2 regions of the Streptomyces sp. SID5469 genome follow, and region 2 is predicted to be linked to the other one. Evidence: riboswitches for the same ligand, from Rfam matches in the RefSeq annotation. Region 2 holds a riboswitch; the other holds the start of a gene.
The links. A riboswitch is a leader RNA that binds a small molecule or an ion and turns the genes downstream of it on or off. The one in region 2 is predicted to bind ZMP and ZTP.

Region 1: linked by a shared signal. The riboswitch ahead of GTY58_RS17885 (glycine hydroxymethyltransferase) and the one ahead of GTY58_RS02955 (bifunctional 5,10-methylenetetrahydrofolate dehydrogenase/5,10-methenyltetrahydrofolate cyclohydrolase) in region 2 are both predicted to bind ZMP and ZTP.

What each region holds. Positions count from the first base shown of each region.
Region 1 covers NZ_WWIN01000001.1:4,240,004-4,250,721, forward strand. The annotation lists gene GTY58_RS17880 (hypothetical protein) at 1-399, shown strand, start outside; gene GTY58_RS17885 (glycine hydroxymethyltransferase) at 424-1,872, opposite strand; ZMP/ZTP riboswitch at 1,913-2,002, opposite strand; gene rocD (ornithine--oxo-acid transaminase) at 2,133-3,338, shown strand; gene GTY58_RS17895 (glutathionylspermidine synthase family protein) at 3,353-4,540, opposite strand; gene GTY58_RS17900 (hypothetical protein) at 4,571-4,933, opposite strand; gene GTY58_RS17905 (hypothetical protein) at 5,051-5,875, shown strand; gene GTY58_RS17910 (ATP-binding protein) at 5,917-6,336, opposite strand; gene GTY58_RS17915 (helix-turn-helix transcriptional regulator) at 6,530-7,381, shown strand; gene GTY58_RS17920 (DUF397 domain-containing protein) at 7,391-7,591, shown strand; gene GTY58_RS17925 (PLP-dependent aminotransferase family protein) at 7,632-9,068, opposite strand; gene GTY58_RS17930 (carboxymuconolactone decarboxylase family protein) at 9,116-9,637, shown strand; gene GTY58_RS41355 (hypothetical protein) at 9,634-9,765, shown strand; gene GTY58_RS17935 (isocitrate lyase/phosphoenolpyruvate mutase family protein) at 9,759-10,475, shown strand; gene GTY58_RS17940 (ABC transporter substrate-binding protein) at 10,522-10,718, opposite strand, start outside.
Region 2 covers NZ_WWIN01000001.1:687,154-697,871, reverse strand. The annotation lists gene GTY58_RS03000 (MFS transporter) at 1-170, shown strand, start outside; gene GTY58_RS02995 (TetR/AcrR family transcriptional regulator) at 365-952, shown strand; gene GTY58_RS02990 (hypothetical protein) at 1,327-1,956, shown strand; gene GTY58_RS02985 (peroxidase) at 2,073-3,401, shown strand; gene GTY58_RS02980 (DUF4331 family protein) at 3,438-4,607, shown strand; gene GTY58_RS02975 (hypothetical protein) at 4,604-5,692, shown strand; gene GTY58_RS02970 (zinc-binding dehydrogenase) at 5,917-6,963, shown strand; gene ribA (GTP cyclohydrolase II) at 7,058-7,735, shown strand; gene GTY58_RS39405 (hypothetical protein) at 7,754-7,930, opposite strand; gene GTY58_RS02960 (S8 family peptidase) at 8,179-9,303, shown strand; ZMP/ZTP riboswitch at 9,625-9,710, shown strand; gene GTY58_RS02955 (bifunctional 5,10-methylenetetrahydrofolate dehydrogenase/5,10-methenyltetrahydrofolate cyclohydrolase) at 9,733-10,596, shown strand.

The sequences.
Region 1 (10,718 bases), 3.6 Mb from region 2:
ACCGTGGTGTGGGGCCTGACGGGCATCGGCGGCTGGCCGTACACCGACCGGGCGCCCGGCGGGGACGTCGGCATCGAGCGGCAGGACCAGGTGTTCCTCGCGGAGGACGGGACGCCCTGGGTGCGTACGGATCCGGCGCCGGACGTGGCGGACGACGACGTGCGCTGGCACCGGGCGACGCGTTCGGTCTTCGCCGAGGTGAACAGGAGCGGTCTGTTCGGGGCGGCTCCCGCGCCCCCGGCGGACGAGGGACCTTCGGCGGTGCGCTGGGGCGTGTGGGGGCTCGGCACGGGACTCGCCCTCGGGGTCGGCGGCACCCTCCTGGTACGCCGCACGGCGGCCCGGCGTGAAGGTGCCGGACCGCCGCGGGAGCCACGACAGGAGCTGATCGACCTGTAGGGCCGACCGGCGTACGGGGTGGCGTCAGCCGAGGTCGATCTCCGGGTAGAGCGGGAAGCCGGTCAGCAGGTCTCCGGCGCGGTGGGCGATCTCGTCCGCGATCTTCGGGTCCAGGACGTGCTGGGCCTTGGAGGGGGCGCCCTTGGCGGTGGTGCCGGGCTCGGTGGTGGTGAGGACGCGGTCGATGAGGCCCGCGATCTCGTCCATCTCGGCCGTGCCGAGGCCGCGCGTGGTCAGGGCGGGCGTGCCGATGCGGATGCCGGAGGTGTACCAGGCGCCGTTGGGGTCGGCGGGGATCGCGTTGCGGTTGGTGACGATGCCCGAGTCGAGCAGCGCGGTCTCGGCCTGGCGGCCGGTGAGGCCGTAGGAGGAGGCGACGTCGATCAGGTTGAGGTGGTTGTCGGTGCCGCCGGTGACCAGGGTGGCGCCGCGGCGCACCAGGCCCTCGGCGAGGGCGCGGGAGTTGTCGACGACGGCCTGGGCGTAGTCGCGGAACTCGGGGCGGCGGGCCTCGGCGAGCGCGACGGCCTTGGCGGCCATGACGTGCGGAAGGGGGCCACCGAGGACCATCGGGCAGCCGCGGTCGACCTGGTCCTTGAGCGAGTCGTCGCACAGCACCATGCCGCCGCGCGGGCCGCGCAGCGACTTGTGCGTGGTGGTCGTCACGATCTGGGCGTGCGGGACCGGGTCGAAGTCGCCGGTGAGGACCTTGCCCGCGACGAGGCCGGCGAAGTGCGCCATGTCGACCATCAGGGTCGCGCCGACCTCGTCGGCGATCTCCCGCATGATCCGGAAGTTCACGAGGCGGGGGTAGGCGGAGTAGCCGGCGACGATGATCAGCGGCTTGAACTCGCGGGCGGAGGTGCGCAGGGCCTCGTAGTCGATGAGGCCGGTGGCGGGGTCGGTGCCGTAGGAGCGCTGGTCGAACATCTTGCCGGAGATGTTCGGGCGGAAGCCGTGGGTGAGGTGGCCGCCGGCGTCCAGGGACATGCCGAGCATGCGCTGGTTGCCGAAGGCGCGGCGCAGCTCGGCCCAGTCGGCGTCGGAGAGGTCGTTGACGTTGCGGACGCCCGCCTTCGCGAGGGCGGGGGCCTCCACCCGGTCCGCGAGGACGGCCCAGAAGGCGACGAGGTTGGCGTCGATGCCGGAGTGCGGCTGGGCGTAGGCGTGCTGGGCGCCGAAGAGCTCGCGGGCGTGCTCGGCGGCGAGTGCCTCGACGGTGTCGACGTTGCGGCAGCCGGCGTAGAAGCGGCGGCCGACCGTGCCCTCGGCGTACTTGTCGCTGAACCAGTTGCCCATGGCCAGGAGGGTGGCCGGAGAGGCGTAGTTCTCGGAGGCGATCAGCTTGAGCATCTCGCGCTGGTCGGCGATCTCCTGCCCGATGGCGTCGGCGACGCGGGGCTCCACGGCCCGGATCACGTCGAGGGCGCTGCGGAAGGCGGTGGACTCGGTGGAAAGGGGCTGCTCGGGCATGTCGGCCTCCGGACGGCGTGGCGTTCAGCGTTCACGGTTCACGTTCGGCCCAGGCGCACGGCACACATTCGCATTCAGGCCGCTCCCCGATGGTCGGTCCCATCCCAGCGCGCCAGTCACGGCCCGTCGGCCAGCCTACCGGGCGTGCCGGACGGGCGGCGACGCGGCCGGGGCCGCGGGTCGACTACGCCCCGTCCGGCGTGCGCGCGACGATGGGGAGGGGGGTCACCCGTCGTCGTGCGGTCGGAAACGGAGTCCTCGTGAGCACCACCGAAACACTCATCGCCTCGGCCGACGCGCACAGTGCGCACACCTACCACCCGCTGCCGGTCGTCGTGGCGACGGCGGACGGGGCCTGGATGACGGACGTCGAGGGGCGCCGCTATCTCGACCTGCTGGCCGGATACTCGGCGCTCAATTTCGGACACGGCCACCGGCGGCTGATCGACGCGGCGCGAGCGCAGCTGGAGCGGGTGACGCTGACGTCGCGGGCGTTCCACCACGACCGGTTCGCCGCCTTCTGCACCCAGTTGGCAGAGCTGTGCGGCATGGAGATGGTGCTGCCGATGAACACGGGCGCGGAGGCGGTCGAGACGGCCGTGAAGACGGCCCGGAAGTGGGGCTACCGGGTGAAGGGCGTGCCCGCGGAGATGGCGAAGATCGTCGTGGCGGGCAACAACTTCCACGGCCGTACGACGACGATCATCAGCTTCTCCACGGATCCGGAGGCGCGGGCGGACTTCGGTCCGTACACACCGGGCTTCGAGATCGTGCCGTACGGGGATCTGACCGCGATGCGTTCGGCGCTCACCGAGAACACGGTGGCGGTGCTGCTCGAGCCGATCCAGGGCGAGGCGGGGGTGCTGGTGCCGCCGGCCGGCTACCTGGCCGGGGTGCGGGAGCTGACGCGGGACCGGAACGTCCTGTTCGTCGCGGACGAGATCCAGTCGGGGCTCGGCCGGACGGGGCGTACGTTCGCCTGTGAGCACGAGGGGGTCGTACCGGATGTGTACGTCCTGGGGAAGGCGCTCGGCGGCGGGATCGTGCCGGTCTCGGCGGTGGTGGCGTCGAGCGAGGTGCTCGGTGTGTTCCGGCCCGGTGAGCACGGGGCGACGTTCGGCGGCAACCCGCTGGCCTGCGCGGTGGCGCTGGAGGTGATCGCGATGCTGCGGTCGGGCGAGTACCAGGCGCGGGCGGCCGAGCTGGGCGAGCACCTGCACCGGGAGCTGGGGGTGCTGGCCGGCACCGGGCGGGTGACGGCGGTGCGCGGGCGCGGGCTGTGGGCGGGCGTGGACGTCGATCCGGCGTACGGCACGGGCCGGGAGATCTCCGAGAAGCTGATGGACCGGGGTGTCCTGGTCAAGGACACCCACGGCTCGACGATCCGGATCGCGCCCCCACTGGTGATCTCCAAGGAGGACCTGGACTGGGGGCTGGCCCAACTGCGTGGCGTGCTCGGTGTCTAGTGCCGTGACAGGCCCTAGAGGATCACATGGGGCAGGAAGCGGGCGTACTCGTCCGTGATCAGCCCGGACGACTCGCGGATGCCGAGGCCCGCCGACTCGTCCTCGACGACCCAGGCGCCGAGGACGACGTGGTTGCCGTCGAAGGCGGGCAGGGGTGCCAGCTCCTGGTAGCAGCAGGGCTCTTCCTCGCGTACGACGGGGGCGGCGCCCGGTGCGTGGACCGTCACCCCCGCGCCCTCCCGGCCGAGGAGCGGCTTGGCGACGTAGCCGTTGGCGGTCGCCAGGTCGCGTGGGCCGTCGAGGTAGGCGGGGAGCAGGTTCGGGTGTCCGGGGTACAGCTCCCAGAGGATCGCCAGCAGGGCCTTGTTGCTGAGCAGCATCTTCCAGGCGGGTTCGATCCACAGGGTGGAGCCCGTGCCGCCGCCGTTGTCGAGGGTGTCCAGGACATGGCCGGCGAAGCGGTCGCCGGTGAGCCACTCCCAGGGGTACAGCTTGAAGCAGCTGCGGATGAAGTGGAGCTGGTTGTCGACGAAGCGGCCGGAGAGCGGGTCCCAGCCGATCTCCTCCATGGAGATCCAGTCGGTGTCGAGGCCGGCCTGCTCCGCGGTCTCCTTGAGATAGGCGACGGTCATCAGGTCCTCGCCGAGTTCGTCGGCGGCGGAGTGCGCGAAGTAGAGCGGGCTGCCCGGCGGGAGGAGGGCGGCCTGCTTCTTCCAGGCGTCGACGAGCCGTTCGTGGAGGGAGTTCCACTGGTCGGCGCCGGGGAAACGGTCCTCCATCCAGAACCACTGGGGGCCGGCGGCCTCGACGAGCGAGGTCGGGGTGTCGGCGTTGTACTCGAGGAGCTTGGCGGGGCCCGTGCCGTCGTAGCGGAGGTCGAACCGGCCGTAGACGGACGGGAGTTCGGCGCGCCGGTGCCAGGCCTCGGCGACGAGCGCGGCGAGGCGCGGGTCGGCGATGCCGAGGTCGGCGAAGCGATTCTGCTCGACGATGTGCGCGGCCGCCGCCAGGCACATGCGGTGCAGTTCCTCGACGGTCTCCTCCAGCGCCTCCACCTCGGGCAGCGAGAAGACGTAGTACGCGCTCTCGTCCCAGTAGGGGCGCAGGGAGTCGTCGGGGTAGCGGGTGAGCGGGTAGATGAGGCCCTGCGCCTCGACGGTCTGCTGCCAGCCGGGGCGGGGGTCGATGGTGCGGCGTTCCATGGCGTACGAGTCCGATCGCTCCGTGACCGCTCAGCCGCCGGAGCCGCCCTTGCCGCTGCCGAAGCCGCCGCGGTCGACGCCGCCACCGCCGCTCGAACCGCCCGAACCCTTGGAGGGCTTGGTGAAGCTGCCGGAGTCGATGCGGCTCTTGCTCCTGTCGCCGCCGTAGTACCAGGTGTAGCCCGAGGAGACCTTGCCGCTGCCGGAGCTGCCCGTCTTGCAGTTCTTGTCGGCGACGACCTTGTAGCCGCCCTTGCCGAGGTTGTAGCTGTCGCGGTCGACGCAGCGCTTGTCGGGTTCGTCCGACGAGCAGGCGGTGAGCGCCGCCGCGAGGAGTCCCATGCCGCCGAGCACGACCGTGCCCGAGCGCAGTTGCCGTCGTGAGTTCGCCATGTTCGTACTCCCCCGTTCGTAGGATCAATCAGGCGATCACATTAGAGAGCGCCGCTCTGCCGTATGCACCGGCCCCCCGTGATCCCCTTCCCCTACAGTCACTTTGTGCTCTTTGGAATGATGTGCGCGCTCGGCGCGGCGGTCTGCTTCGGTACGGCGACGGTGTTGCAGGCGATCGCCACCCGGGAGGCCGCCACCACGGGGCCCGGCGGGGACGCGGCTCTGTTGCTGCGGGCGCTGCGGCAGTGGCGGTATCTGGCGGGCCTGGCGCTGGACGGGCTGGGCTTCCTGCTCCAGATCGCGGCACTGCGGTCGATTCCGATCTACGCGGTCGGCGCGGCCCTGGCGGCGAGCCTCGCGGTGACGGCGGTGGTCGCCGCACGGCTGTTGCATGTGCGGTTGAGCGGGGTCGAGTGGGCCGCGGTGGGGGTGGTGTGCGCGGGCCTCGGCATGCTCGGGCTGGCGTCCGGGGCGGAGGGCGACCGGGCCGGGTCGACGGCGCTGAAGTACGCGACGCTCGCGACGGCGGTGGCGGTGCTGCTGCTCGGGCTGGTGGGCGGGCGGATGTCCGGGCGGGGGCGGGCGTTGGTCCTCGGCCTCGGGGCCGGATTCGGGTTCGGGGTCGTAGCGGTGTCCGTACGCCTGATCGACGACCTCGCGCCCGCCACTTTGCTGACCAATCCGGCGACGTACGCACTGCTCATCGGCGGAGGCGCCGCATTCATCCTGCTGACCTCGGCGCTGCAACGCGGCTCGGTGACGACGGCCACGGCCGGCCTGGTCATCGGCGAGACCGTCGGACCGGCCCTGGTGGGGGTCATCTGGCTGGGTGACCGTACACGGGAGGGCCTGTCCTGGCTGGCCGTGCTGGGCTTCGTGGTGGCGGTCGCGGGGGCGTTGGCGCTGACACGGTTCGGGGAGGCGCCGGTGGAGGAGGGGTGACGGGGCGACGCGACTGAGCCCGCTTCCAGGGGCGCGGGGAGCTACGCGGCCCCCAGTTCGCACCAGACCAGCTTGCCCCGATGCCCGAGCCGGGACAGCGGCTGCCAGCCCCATACGTCGGAGCACGCCCGCACGAGGGCGAACCCGCGTCCGCTCTCGGCATCGGTCAACTCCTCCAACCGGCCGGGCGGCTCGGGCGGCTCGGGGTCGGCGTCCCAGGCACCGATCTGCAGGAGGCCGTCCCGGTAACGGACGCGGAGACAGGCCGGGCCCTTGGTGTGCAGTACGGCGTTGGAGACCAGCTCCGAGGCGAGGAGTTCGGCGGTGTCGGCGAGGTGGGTGAGGTGGTGGAGGGTGAGGACCAGACGGAGGGTGCGGCGGCAGACCGTGACGGCGCGGAGGTCCTGGGGGATGTAGAGGGAGTACTCCCAGGAGTCGGCGGCGGAGTCGGTTTCGGGCATGCGTCAGCTCCAAGTGGGGTGGGATTACGGGCGGTGGCAATGCCGCAGCCGTCACGGCAGGACGGAGCGGTGCGCTTCCGCAGCGTGTGCGTCTCATCACTGACAGTAGGTCTGAAAGTTATGACGGTGCAAGTCGTTCGCGTAATCTGACGCCCGAACGAGGCACCCATGCCGGCAAGTTGAGGAGCTGTACATGGCGACGCGGCGACACCCCACGGCACGGCAGGCGCGCCTGGGCTCCGAGCTGCGCAAACTCCGGGACGCCGCTGGGCTGAAGGCGACCGCGGCCGCGACCCTGCTGGGCGTGAGCTCGGTCCAGATGAGTCAGATCGAGTCCGGCATCGCAGGAGTCAGCGAGGAACGCATCCGCCGCCTCGCGGCCAACTACGCATGTTCCGACAGCGCGTTGATCGATGCCTTGGTCGTCATGGCCACGGACCGGACCCGTGGCTGGTGGGAGGAGTACCGAGGTGTCCTTCCGGCCGCCTACCTGGACCTCTCCGAACTCGACCACCACGCGACGTTCCGCCACGATGTGGCGGTCATCCATGTGCCTGGGCTCTTCCAGACGGAGGACTATGCCCGTGCGCTCTTCTCCTATATGAACCCGGAGTTCCCGGAGAGCGAGGTGGAACACCGGGTACACCACCGGATGAAGCGGAGGGTCGTCATCGAGGGTCCCACGCCCATTCCGTACGAGGCCGTGATCCACGAAGCAGCACTCCGCATCAAGGTGGCCGGCCGACCCGCTTCGTGTGCCCAACTCACCCGGGTTGCGGAGCTGTCCGAGGAAGAGCACATCAGCGTGCGGGTCATCCCGTTCGGCCTGGACGACTTCGCCGGTGCCGGAAGCGCCATGGTGTACGTGGGTGGCGCGGTACCGCGCCTGGACACTGTCGTACGCGACGCTCCGCACGGCACGGCCTTCGTCGATTCGGAAGCCCAACTGGACCACTTTCGGACGCTCTTCCGTAGGGTGAAGGGGGAATCACTGGACCCCGGTCAGTCACGTGACCTCATCCACAAGCTCATCAAGGAACTGTGAGGAAGAGCCATGGCCACCCGCCTCAAGTGGCAGAAGTCGTCCTTCTCCGGCGGCGGTGAAGGCAACGACTGCCTCGAACTCGCATCCACCCCCACCACCCTCCACCTCCGCGAGAGCGACACCCCCACCACGGTCCTCACCACCACCCCCACCACCCTCGCCCACCTCCTGGCAGGCATACGCGCCCACGCCGTTCCCGGCCAGGCGTGACCAAAGGCTGGGCGCCGGTGCCCACCCGGCCTCACTGAGGTCAGCCGGTACTGTCGAAAGGCAATGCCGCGCACAAGGCGTCCAGCGCCCCCGACCACCCGTGGTCCGGTGGTGTCCCGTAGCCCACCACCAGCGCGTCGGACCGCTCGGCGGTCGACTCCGGGTGGCGGTAGCGGTCGAGGCCGTGCACCGCGAGCCCCTGCCAGGCCGCCGCCCTCAGCGTCGACTGCTCGGTGCCCGGCGGCAGGCGCAGCACCACGTGCAGGCCCGCCGCGATGCCCGTCGCCCGGCCCCCGGGGGCCTGTTCGGCGAGCCGCGCCACCAGGGCGTCCCTGCGCCGCCGGTAACGCAGCCGGGACGCGCGAATATGGCGGTCGTAGGCGCCCGACGCGATGAACTCCGCCAGGGTGAGCTGGTCCAGCACCCCGCACGACCAGTCCACCCCACCCTTCGCCGCGACCACCTCCGGGGCGAGCGCCGGCGGCAGCACCAGCCAGCCCAGCCGCAGGCCCGGCGCCAGGGACTTGCTGGCCGTGCCCATATGGACGACGTGGTCGGGGTCGAGCCCCTGGAGGGCGCCGACCGGCTGGCGGTCGTAGCGGAACTCCCCGTCGTAGTCGTCCTCCAGGATCAGACCGTCGTCGCGCCGCGCCCAGTCCACCACCCGCGCCCGCCGGTCGGGGTGCAGCGGTACGCCCATCGGGAACTGGTGCGCGGGCGTCATCAGCACCGCCCGTACGCCTCCCAGCGCACCCCCACCCTGCGCACCGGCCGCCAACTCCTCCGTACGCGTGCCCAGTTCGTCGAATCCGAGCGGCACCGTGCGCAGCCCGGCCGCCTCCAGCAGCCGCCAGTGGGCGTCGAGCCCGTACGACTCCACGGCCAGCGAGGTCAGTCCCCGCCCGCGCAGCACCTGGCCGAGCAGCATCAGGCCGTGCAGGAAGCCGGAGCAGATGACGATGTGCTCCGGGTCCGTGCGGACGCCCCGGGCGCGGGCCAGATAGCCGGCCAGGGCGGTGCGCAGTTCCACCCGGCCGCGCGGGTCGCCGTAGTGGAGGGCCTCGTGCGGGGCGACGGTCAGCGCGCGACGGGAGGCCTTCAGCCAGGCGGCGCGGGGGAAGGAGGACAGGTCGGGGGTGCCGGGGACCAGGTCGTACACCGGGCGGGCGCGGGTCGGGCGGCCGGGGGCCGAGGCGGCGGTGGGCGTCGGCACCGGGCGCCGTGCGACGCTCGTGCCCGAGCCCTGGCGGGCGGTGAGCCAACCCTCCGCCACCAGGTCCGCGTACGCCTCCGCGACCGTGTTGCGGGCGATGCCGAGGTCGGCGGCGAGCGACCGTGATGAGGGCAGCCGGGTGCCGGGGGCGAGGCGCCCGCCGCGGACCGCCTCGCGGAGGGCTTCCGTCAGACCTCTGCGGATGCCGGGTCCGGTCGGCTCGACGTGGAGATCGACCCCGAAAGTGGCCCAAGATTTCGCCATGTAAATGGACCATACTCCTGGGCTGCTTCGCTCATAGGGTCGAGAGCATGACGACGAACGACACCACCACCGCCACGACCACCCCCACCGCCGAGTACGCCCCCGAGCACAGCCCCCGCCTGAACTGGGCCAAGCTCGCCCCCGATGTGTACAAGGCCATGATCCGGCTCGACACGGCGGCTCAGCGGGGCCTCGACCCGAAGCTGCGCGAGCTGGTGAAGATCCGCGCCTCGCAGCTCAACCACTGCGCGTTCTGCCTCGACATGCACACCAAGGACGCGCTGGCGGCGGGCGAGAGCGTCGAGCGGGTCGTGCAGCTCAGCGCGTGGGACGAGTCGCGGCACTTCTACACGGAGAAGGAGCTCGCGGCCCTCGAGCTGACCGAGGCGGTCACGGTGCTCACGGACGGCTTCGTGCCGGACGAGGTGTACGAGAGGGCCGCCAAGCACTTCGAGGAGGCGGAGCTGGCCCAGCTGATCGCCGCGATCACGGTGATCAACGCGTGGAACCGGTTCGGGGTGACCTGCCGGCTGGTGCCGGGCCACTACCAGGCCGGGCAGCACAAGTGACGGTGCGCACACGGCAGCTCGAACTGGCCCGCAAGGACGGCGAGTCGGAGAACCGCATCCAGCTGCTCAACGGCTGGAACCGGCTGATGGTCAGCCGTCGGATTCCCCCGGGGGGCTACACATGGTGAGCGGCGTCGATCTCTTCCGCGCCCTGCACCGCGGCCGCGTGCCCGGCGATCCGCTGGTGCTGCCCGGTCCGTGGGACGCGGCGAGCGCACGGGTGTTCGCCGAGGCGGGGTTCCCCGCGCTCGCCACACCGAGCGCGGGAGTCGCCGCCTCGCTCGGCTACGAGGACGGGGCGACGCCCGCCGACGAGATGTTCGCGGCGGTGGCGCGGATCGCACGGGCCGTCGACGTGCCGGTGTCCGCGGACATCGAGGACGGGTACGGGCTCGCGCCCCGGGAACTGGTGGAGCGGCTCCTGGAGGCGGGTGTCGTCGGCTGCAATCTGGAGGACTCCCACAGGGGAGTGCTCCAGGACCCCGCCCGGCACGCCGACCGGCTCGCCGAGGTGCGCGCCGCCGCGGGCGACCGGCTCTTCGTGAACGCCCGCGTCGACACCTTCGTGCGCGGGGTCACGGATCCCGCACGGGCCATCCAGCGGGCCGCGTCGTACGTCGCCGCGGGCGCCGACTGCGTCTATCCGATCGGCGCCCCGACGGACGTACTGCCCCTGCTGCGGTCGGGCATCCAGGGGCCGGTCAACCTGCTCGCCCGGCCCGGGGGCCCCTCGCTCACCGCACTCGGTGAACTCGGCGCCACCCGGATCACGTTCGGCCCGGGCCTCCAGCTGCGGGCGACGGAAGCACTGCGCGAGATCGCCGCCGAGCTGGCGTAGGGCGGCCCGGCGGATCAGGCCGGACCGGCCCCGGGCGAGGCAGGGGCTACGACAGCCACGCCTTCCACGTCGAAGCGTGGCCGTCCACCCACTTCTTCGCCGCCTCCTCGGGCGTCAGCTTCTGGTCGGCGATCATCAGGGCGACCTCGTTCTGGTCCTCGGTCGTCCACTTGAACTTCTTCAGGAACCGCGCCGCCTTGCCGCCGCTCTTCGCGAAATCGGCGTTCAGGTACTTCTGGAGGG
Region 2 (10,718 bases):
GCAACCCCAAGGACCCCGACGTCCTGGCCCAGGCCGGCCTCGAGGGCTACTCCACTGCCTACTGGTGGTCGGCGGCCGTCTTCGTCATCGGCCTGGGCGTGACCGCCCTGCTCTACCGCCGCGGCGTGCCGCAGCAGGACGAGAACGCCGCGCCTGTCGTTCACATGTGATCAACGAACGGGTCTGTCCGAGAGGGGCGCGGGCCGTGCGGGAGGAACGAAGGGGGGAAGGGCACGGTTACCTTTGACGGGGCAGCCCCGGGATAGTCCCGCAGGTTCTCTGCGGCTACCCAGTTCCCATCTCTGAGACGGAATGTCTCATAGTAGGCTGTAAGCTGCGTTGTCTCATAGAAGGGAACAGAGGGGTGGAAGACAGAACCGATCCGCGTTTGTTGCGCAGCCGTGACGCCATGGTCTCGGCGGCCACCGCGTTGCTCACGGAAGGGGGGCTGGAGGCCGTGACGCATCAAACGGTCGCCACCCGCGCCGGCGTTGGCAGAGCCACCGTCTATCGGCACTGGCCCGGCCTTCTCGACCTACGCCTGGCCGCGCTGGAAGCCGGCATGCCCCCTCTGCCTCCGATGCCTGAGGAGCTTCGGGCCGCTTCGGGCAACGATCCGCGAGCGGAGCTCGTTCACCGTCTCGGCGTGCTTGCCGAGCGATGGGACGACGAGCAGTCCGGTGCCGTGCTTGCTGCGATCCTCGGCGGCTCACGGCATGACGAAGGCATGCGCCGCCTCCGGGAGTCGCTGCTGAACCAGATCGCCGATGCCCTGCGTCCCGCTGTTGCCGTGGCCGTGGAGCGCGGCCGGCTCCGGTCCGACGTCACCCCCGAGACCTTTGCCATGGCTACCGCGGGCCCCTTGTTCTTCGAGCGCTTTCTCGCTGGGAACCGTCTGGGGCGGGACACCGTGGAGGCCGTCGTGGATGCCGCTATGCGGGGCTGGTCCTAGCGTCGTTGAGTCCCCGGCGTGGCTGGATGTCCGCCGTTCGGCCGGGGCTGACCAAGGCGGCATTCCTTCGCGCCGATGAAGGGCTGCGAGGTCCTGTCATCTCTGGGTTCCCCGACTGCTTCAGTGGCAGTCGGCAGAACCTGTCGGCGCGAGCCGATCGGCTCGCGGTCCGGCGCGGGTGCCACCGATTCGATCACTGCGCGCCTGTGGACTGAGTCGGTGTGACGCAGGTCTCTTTGAGACAAGTTGACTCATAGACTCTCTGTGAGTCAACCTGTCTCACAGGGGGTTCGCGAAAAGGCGGATCCCGCAACTGTCCATAGATGTCGTCAATGCCATGGCATTCGCGCACAAGGTCTCTAATGGAGGAATCCATGAACGCTACGGTCACGAAGAAGGCGGGCAAGGGCGCCACCGACGGTGTCGTTTCCGAGATGGCCACGTACTTCCACATCAAGCCGGGGCACGAGCAGGAGTGCGCGGCGGCCTGCCAGCGGATGGTCGAGGCCCTGAAGCAGGCCCCCATGGCCGCCACCATCAAGACCGGTCTGCGTGACACCCGCCACGTGATCTTCAACAACGGCACGGAGCTGCTGTGGGCCACCACCTTCGAGACGGAGTGGGAGCCCTACATCGACGACGCGTTCCTGACCGTCGGCTTCGAGCACTTCGTGGACTGGATGCAGCACACCACCGAGTGGGACACCAAGATCGCCCCGTGGATCGAGAAGTCCGGCGGCCTCGAGTCGCTCACGGGCGACAAAACGCGCGAGGGCTTCGACGAGCACATCATCGCGAACATGGCCGGCATGAGGTGGATCCTGCAGGACGGGCAGCAGAAGGCCACCGCCTACTGGAACCCGGTCAGCTCCCTGACGATGTCGGAGATCACCAAGGCCGAGCGGATCAACGCCGCCTTCCAGGAGGTCCTGGACGACCCCGCCGCCGAGGAGGCCCTCCAGCACCCGGCCCTCAAGCCGCTGCTCGCCCAGGCCGCCAGCTGACCCACCCCCACCCCCGGAGGGCACCACACCCACCCCTCCGGGAAGGGGCGCCACCCACGCCCCCTCCACGACCCGCGTGACGACTCCGTCCACGCAAGACAGTTCTGGAAGGCATCATGAGCATCGAGAAGGGCAACGCCCTGGAGATCGACGACATCCAGGCCGCCGCTCTGGAGCCACGGCCGACGCCATACGCGGGCGCCTACCTCGCCCTGCGCATCGACGACCGGCGGCAGGGGCGCGAGCTGCTGCGGCGGCTCACCCCCGCCCTCGACTCGGTCGCCGCGTTCGACCCCGAGCGTCAGGTCTCGCTCGCGGTGGCACTCAGCTTCCAGGGCCTGAAGGCCTTGGGGGTGCCTGAGGAGTCGCTGGCCACCTTCCCGGAGGAGTTCCGCGAGGGCATGGCCGCGCGGGCGGAGTACATCGGGGACATCGGGGAGAGCGCGCCGGAGAACTGGGAGGGCCCGCTCGGTTCGAAGGACGTGCACCTCGTCCTCGGCGGACTCGCCCCGGATGCCGCCCGCCTGGAGACGGTCCTCCTCCTGGTCCGCGACGCCCTGCGCGATCTGCCCGGCGTCGTTGCCATCTGGCAGCAGGACGTACACGTCGGACCGGACGAGAAGGAACCCTTCGGTTTCCGGGACAGCATCGGTCAGCCGGCGATCGAGGGCACGGGCATTCCCGGTACCAATCCGTACGAAGAGCCGCTCAGGGCAGGCGAGTTCATCACCGGATACAAGGACGAGACCCACGGCATCACACCCGTTCCGCAGCCCGAGGTGCTCGGGCGCAACGGAACGTACGTGGCCTTCCGCAAGCTGCACACGCGAGTGGCCGACTTCCGTCAGTACCTCCGCGACCGCGCCAAAGACCCCGCTGACGAAGAGCTGCTGGCGGCCAAGTTCGTCGGCCGCTGGCCCAGTGGCGCCCCCTTGGCGCTGACGCCGGACAAGGACGATCCTGAACTCGGTGCCGACCCCGCGCGGAACAACGCGTTCATGTACGGCGACGACCCGGAGGGCCTCAAGTGCCCGGTGGGCTCCCACGCCCGGCGGATGAACCCGCGGGACGCGGTCGTCACCGGTGAGGTGCGACTGCACCGCATGATCCGGCGCGGTACGACCTATGGCCCGCCGCTGCCCAAGGGAGTGCTGGAGGACGACGGCGCCGACCGCGGCATCATGTTCGCCTTTGTCGGAGCGCACCTGGACCGGCAGTTCGAGTTCGTCCAGCGGCAGTGGGTGAACGACGGCAAGTTCATCGGGTCGCCCGCGGAAAGGGACCCGCTGATCGGCGTGAACGACGACGGCGGGTTCACCGTCCCGCGCCAGCCGATCCGCCGCCGCTTCAAGGGGCTGCCGCCGTTCGTCGTCAACCGGGGTGGCGAGTACTGCTTCATGCCCGGTCTGTCGGCGCTGCGCTGGATCGCCGACCTCGACACCTGACATCTCTCACGATCAACACGACAAGGAGCGTTTCTCATGGCTGACCACTTCTCCGGGCCGCGTGCCATCGCCGACCCTGCGTCCGACATCGCCGACGTGTATGCCTTCCCCAGCCCGGAGCGGCCGGGGAACCTGGTGCTCGTCCTCAACACGTTCCCGGCCTCGGCCCCTACGGCCCTGTTCTCCGATGCGATCACCTATCGTTTCCGCGTCCGCCCGGTCACGCCCGGGAGCGAGAGTGCCGATGCGGCGTTCAATGTCGGCGAGGACGAGTACGTCTTCGACTTCACCTTCGACGCCCCCCAGAAGGTCGACGGCACGGACACCCTGCTGCAGATGGGCACGTGCCATGCGCCCAGCGGCCGGAAGATCGCCTTCCAGGTCGGCAACGAGGTGCCCACCGAGGCCGAGGAACTGAAGATCTTCGCCGGGTCGCGGCTCGACCCGTTCTTCATCGACTTCGTGGGAGTGATGGTCACCGAGGCGACGGGGAAGCTGGGCTTCAGGTCTGATGCCAGCAACGTTCTGGAGGGCCTGAACGCGCTGAGCATCGTGCTCGAAGTCGACGCCGCGGTGCTCGGTCCGGCCGCCGACTCGCTGGTGGCGGTCGTCGGCGAGACCGTGACTTCCGGTGGACGCCCGGTGCGGCTGGAGCGCATGGGCCGGCCGGAGATCAAAAACGTGATCATGTCGCCCAAGAAGTTCGACACCGTCAACAGCGATCTGGAGATCCGCGACCTCTTCAACGAGGAGGACGCCTTCAGCGTGCGGCCCGACTATGCGAGCACTTACCGCGCACGACTCAATGCCAACCTGGCCTTCTACGACGGCCTGGACGGCAAGACCGCTTGGCCGCTGGACGAGCAGGGTGCCCACCCGCTGACCGAACTGCTGCTGGCGGACTTCCTCGTCGTCGACCTGTCCAAGCCCTTCTCCGAGGACGGCTGTTTCGAGATCGAGACCGCCCTGCTCGCCGGCCGCCCGCACACGACCTGCGGTGGCCGGTCACTCAACGACGACATCGTGGACACCCTCTTCACGCTGCTGGTGGGTGGCATCGACGGCGAGCGCATCAGCGACGGCGTCGACCAGCCGACTCAGCCGGCGACCCACAGCTTCCCCTACCTGAACGCTCCCAACCCGACCCCGCCGGACCTGGGTGCCCGCCTGGCCGCGCAGATGCCTCCCCGCGAGGAAGCGGCATGACCGGGGCGCCTCCCCAGGAGAGGGAGCCGGTCACGACGAGCGGCACCATCGCCGTAACGAATCTGCACGGGCAGATCGACGGCCTGGCCGTACGGCTCAGCCGTGCGGATACCGGGGAGACGTCGGCGGCTCCGTTGGCGGTGGCGCAAGGGGCGGCCCTGATCGACCTCCTCAACCTCCGAGGCCACATCCTGGGCCGCGTCGCCGACTACGAGCGGGCCGCGGAACTCGCTGAGCAGCTCGTGCACGTCGCTCCCGAGGACGGCACGGCCCTGCTCGCCCGCGCCAGGACGCGGGCGACCCTGCACCGCTTCGCCGAGGCCGTTGCCGACCTCGGCGCGGCGGGCCGGAACGGCGCGGAGGAGGCCACGGTGGACGCGGAGCGAGCCGTCGTTCTGCAGGCCCTCGGCTGCTACGCGGATGCCATGGCCCTGATCCGCAAAGCGGCGGAGCGGCAGAGTGACTTCACGACGCTCGGCGCGCTCGCCGTACTCCAGGCCGAGCGGGGGGAGGTCAGCGAGGCGGAGCGGCTGTTCGGCGAGGCGCGGCGCCACTATCAGGGGACCTCACCGTTTCCGCTCGCCCAGCTGGACTTCCGACGCGGTGTGATGTGGCACCGCGAGGGCGATCTCGATGCGGCCCGCTCGTGCTACGAGGCCGCCCGGCGCCGGGTGCCCGACTACGCGCCGGCACTGGGCCACCTGGCCGAGGTCGAGCTGCTGCGCGACGACCCTCAGGCCGCCGTCGCCCTCCTGCGTCCCCTCACCTGGGCCAGCGACGACCCCGAGTACGCCGGCCACCTCGCGGCCGCGTTGCACGCATGCGACAGGTTTCAGGAGGCGAACCAGTGGCGCGAGCGCGCGGCGGCGCGTTACGGCGAACTGGTGCTGCGTCACCCGGAGGCTTACGCCGACCACGCGGCCGACTTCTGGCTCACGGTGGGGGCCGATGCCGAGCGGGGGCTCCAACTGGCGCTGCAGAACCTCGCATTCCGCCAGACAGCCCGAGCCCATGCCCTGTTCCAGCGCGCTGTCCTCGCGCAGAACCGGGTTGCCCAGAACCGGGTTGCACAGGCTGCCCCATAGCCGCCGAGCGGCGATGCCGGCGATATGGGGCACGGCGGGGTCGGCCGGACGGATCGGCATGCCGTTCGGCCGCCCCCGTACCAGCCCGCAGGGGCAAACGCGACTCGGCCTCTTACCGGCTGAGACCCCCCTCAACCCCTCGCAGCCCCCCTCACCCCCTCGTGGTCCCACGGACCGCCGCAGCACTCCAAATCAGTAACCACTACCCGAGAAGGCCCAAAACGATGGACACCATGCTGGCAGGACGCGTCCACCTGGACACGAAGAAGTTCGCCATGGAGGAGATCCCGGTCCCCGTACCCGGGCCGGGCGAAGTACTGATCGAAGTGAAGGCGGCGGGCGTGTGCCTCTCCGATCTCCACCTCATCGACGGAAGCATCACGCCGCTGCACCTGAACTCCAATGTGCTCACCCTCGGGCACGAACTCTCCGGCGTCATCCATTCCCTGGGACCCGGCCTCAAGCGGGACCTGGCCGTCGGCACACGGGTCGCCCTGCAGGCAGGACAGCCCTGCGGCGAGTGCGCCCGCTGCGTCAGCGGCGGCACGTGCGTATCGTTCCGCGGCCGCGGCGTCGACTACGACGGTGGCTGGTCCCAGTACACGATCGCCCGTGAGGACACCGTCGTCCCCATCCCCGACACACTTCCCTTCGACCAGGCGGCGATCATCCCCGACGCCGTTTCCACCTCGTACGCGGCCCTGGTCGACACCGTGCAGGTGCGTTCCGCCCAGGCCGTGGGCATCTGGGGAGTGGGCGGGGTGGGCGCCCATGCCGTCCGGCTGGCCCGCATGATGGGTGCCACGCCGATCATCGCCGTCGACCCGCTGCCCAATGCGCGTGCGCGAGCCCTCGCGTTCGGCGCCGATGTCGCGCTCGACCCGTCCGACCCCGGTTTCGTCGAAGCCGTGCTGCGGGCCACCGACGGCCTGGGCCTGGACTACGCCTTCGACTTCGCGGGCGTTCCCCGGGTCAGGGAGCAGGCGTCGCCTCTCCTCGGTAACCACGGTGCGCTCGTCCTGGTGGGTATCACCACCGAGCCGCTGAAGATCTCGGAGAAGATGACCTTCAACCTGAAGAACAAGAAGGTGTTCGGACACTACGGATCCTCGTTCGATCACGTCTACGAGCTGATCCGGTTGGCCGGCAGCGGCCGTCTCGACCTGGCCCCGTCCATCACCGACCACATCCCCCTGGCCGACGTCCCCGAGGCGATCCACCGCCTGGAGAACAAGATCGGCGATCCGATCCGCCTCATCCTCGTTCCCTGACGAGTCGACCGAGCGAGATGGGCCGCCCCGGCGACGGAGCCGGCCCATAGCGCGCCCAACACCCGCAACCGCCCCCCCAGAGAAGCAGACCGACATGCGCGACTCACGCAACGCCACCGCATCCAGTGACAGCAGGAATCCGACAGGCCTGTCGGCAACCACGGTGCGCACCCGCGTGACGGTCCCACTCCGCTTCGGCGACGGCTGTACAGTGACCGCCGACCTCGCCACCTTCCACCACCTCGCCGACGGGCAGGAACACGTGGCCGTCATCCTCGGCGAACCCGCCGCTGGCCGGCCCCCGCTGGTGCGCCTGCACTCCGAGTGCCTGACCGGCGACGTCTTCGGCTCGGCCCGCTGCGACTGCGGCCCCCAGCTGCGCGAGGCGCTCGAGCGCATCGCCGACCGCGGAGGCGTCCTGCTCTACCTCCGCCAGGAGGGACGCGGCATCGGCCTCTACAACAAGCTCGACGCCTACGCCCTCCAGGACCAGGGCCTCGACACCTACGAGGCCAACACGACCCTCGGCCTCCCCGAGGACGCCCGCGACTACACCGCCGCCGCGCAGATGCTCGCCGCCCTAGGCATCTTTGAGCTGGACCTGCTGTCCAACAATCCGGACAAGGCGGCCCAGCTGCGCACCCTGGGCCTAACGGTGACCCAGCACGTTCCCACGGGCGTGTTCACCACGGCCCACAACATCCGCTACCTCCGTACCAAGGTGGTCCGCACTCAGCACACACTGCCGCTGACGGAACTGACGGTGGGCTGACGGCCGATGCCCATCGGCTCATGGCTCAGCCCTGTCGTCAACGCGATGCCGCGCGTGACCGGGCAGATGGGCCGCGTCGCCGAGCAGGAAGACGCGTCCCCGGCACCAGCGGTCGATGCGAAACCGGAAGCTGTACTCGGCCAGGAACAAGTAGCCCTCATCCTCGCGGCCCTTCACGCTCGCGTCCTCGTCCAAACCGGAGAGTCCCACAACAAGATCAAGGCGACGTGTTGATGATCTGCAAGCCCTGGCAAGGGCCGTCCCGCAAACGCTGACACGGCGCCGCCGGGATCGTGTCCGGCGGCGCCCTTTTCTGGTGCGCGGTCGGACAGGATTCCGCCCAGCGTGTGAACCGACTCACCCCCACGCCCCGCCGGAACCACCCGTCCTCTGTGGCCGTCTTGTGCGCTGACTGTGTACGAAGCAGGGATGTGGGGGACGTTGTGACGCGGAACGTAACGAAGGCCGGTCTTCTGGCGGTGGCCATGGCGACGATGCTCGGGGCCTCGGCCTGCGGCGGGGAAGCCGGCGCGGCGGCCGGGGGGACCGGCGGGACGCTCCCCGCGCACGGGAAGGGGGAGCCCGTGGCGCCCGCAGGGGACGGGGCGTCCTCCGGCTCGGCCTCGACGTCTCCCGGCACCGTGGGGAAGTTGTCCGGGATCGCGCAGACCGCGGCGTCGCCCATCACCCGGCACGTGCCGTGGAATCTGGACATTCTGGATCAGCGGTCGCGGCCGCTGAACGGGAAGTTCACCACCACCGCCACGGGCAAGGGCGTTCACGTCTATGTGATCGACACCGGGATGGACATCGCTCACAAGGAGTTCGGCGGACGCGCCCGCCTCGGCGCCGACTTCGTGGGCCCGAAGGACTCCGGTGACTGCTTCAACGAGGGGGGCATCGGCCACGGCACGTTCGTCGCGGGCATTATCGGCGGGGCGAGGTACGGGGTGGCGCCCAAGGCGGAGCTCGTACGGGTCCAGGGCATCCTGTGCGAGAGCGAGGGCGGCGGTTCCCCGGCGGCGGCCGAGGCGGCCGTGGTCAAGTCGGTCAAGTGGGTCACCGCGCACGCGCAGAAGCCGGCGGTGGTGAACATGTCGCTCAACTTCGACCACCGGTCGGCGGCCGTGGAGTCCGCCGTGAAGAAGATGGTCGACGCGGGGATCCCGACGGTGGTGTCGGCCGGCAACTTCCATGACGACGCCTGCAAGCACTCCCCGGCCGGCGTCCCCGGCACGATCGTCGTGGCGGCCTCCACCTCGAACGACCGCGCGTGGAGCGACGGCGGCTCCTACGGATCGGGTTACGGCCGGTGCGTGGACCTGTACGCCCCCGGCCAGAAGGTGACCGCCGCCCTCGCCGGCGGCGGTACGACCACGGAGAACGACGGCGCGACGTCCTGGGCCGCGCCGCATGCGACCGGCGTGATCGCGCTGTACCTGTCGGCGCACCCCCATGCCACTGCTCACGAGGTCCACGTCTGGCTCGACCACACGGCCACCCGTGGTGTCGTGCGCGATGTCCGCTCCGACACTCCCAACCGGCTGCTCAACACCGGCGGCCTCTGACCTGCCGCCCCACCCTGGACGCGCACCGGTCGAACACGGCATCGCCCACCTCAAGAACTGGCGGTCCGTCACCAGACTCCGCAGCGGCCCCGCCCGCGCCACCCACCTCCTGCGTGCCCTGCTTGTTCTGACGAACCTCGAAGTCAACCGCTGACTGGCTTCGTTCGCTTCCAGCAGCATCTTGTGTGTGAGTTCAGAAGGCGTCTGGCGTGGAGGCGCGTCAGGAGTGCCCACAAGATTGACGTCAGCGCAGAGGGTGTGGGCCGGCCCACCCAGCCAAGGGCACTGATCGGAGTATGCATGCTGCGTCTACTACAGTGCGGTGTGGGCCGTGACTGGCGCTGAGGTGGAGCACCACCGGGGAGCGGTCTGACGAGACGTCGTTGCCGTGCGCCTGGGCGAGTGGTCAGCAACGCCTGGAGGACGACCATGTCCGCGACTCAGACGGCCCAGCTCATGGACGGCACCGGCCATGCCCGGCGCATCGTCGAAGAGGCTGCTGCCAAAGCGGCCGAGATCTCACAGCGCACGGGTACTGCCCCCTGTCTGGCGACGGTGCTGGTGGGAGATGACCCCGCATCGGTCACTTATGTCCGCATGAAGCGGGCACGGTGCGCAAAGGCAGGTATCCGGTCTCGACACATCGCTCTGCCTGCTACCACCACGACCGCTGAGCTGATCGACAGTCTCTCTGGGCTGTCCGGCGATCCGGAGGTGCACGGCATCCTTCTCCAGCATCCTTGCGGCCCGCACATCGATGAGCGCGCGGCGTTCGAGGCCATCGCCCCGGCGAAAGATGTCGACGGGGTCACGATGCATTCCTTCGCCGCAATGAGCTTTGGCCTGCCGGGCTTCGTATCCTGCACCCCGGGCGGAATCATGCGGCTGCTGGAGGCGTACGACGTCGACCTCGCCGGCAAGCACGCCGTCGTGGTGGGGCGCAGCGCGATTCTCGGCAAACCGGTGGGGATGCTCCTGCTCGCCAAGGACGCAACGGTGACCTACTGCCACTCCCGCACGGCAGACCTATCGGCGATGGTCCGGGAAGCGGACGTCGTGGTAGCGGCCGTGGGACGGCCCCGGCTCATCCGCGGTGAGGACATCAAGCCCGGCGCGGTGGTGATCGACGCCGGATACAACCCGGGCAACGTCGGCGACGTGGACTTCGACGCCGTTCTCACCCGTGCCCGTCTGATCACTCCGGTGCCTGGCGGCGTAGGACCGATGACCATCGCCGTCCTGCTCGAACAGACCGTGGACGCCGCCGCGAACCAGCTCGGAGTCCAGCAGTGAAATCGTGAACATCACCCGAACGTAGATCTGGGTGTTGGTGCCTCCCGCCACAGCCAGGCGGTGGAGTGCCCCGACTACAGTTGTTGCACAGTCTCCCTCCGCGCGCCCAACCGAACGTAGCT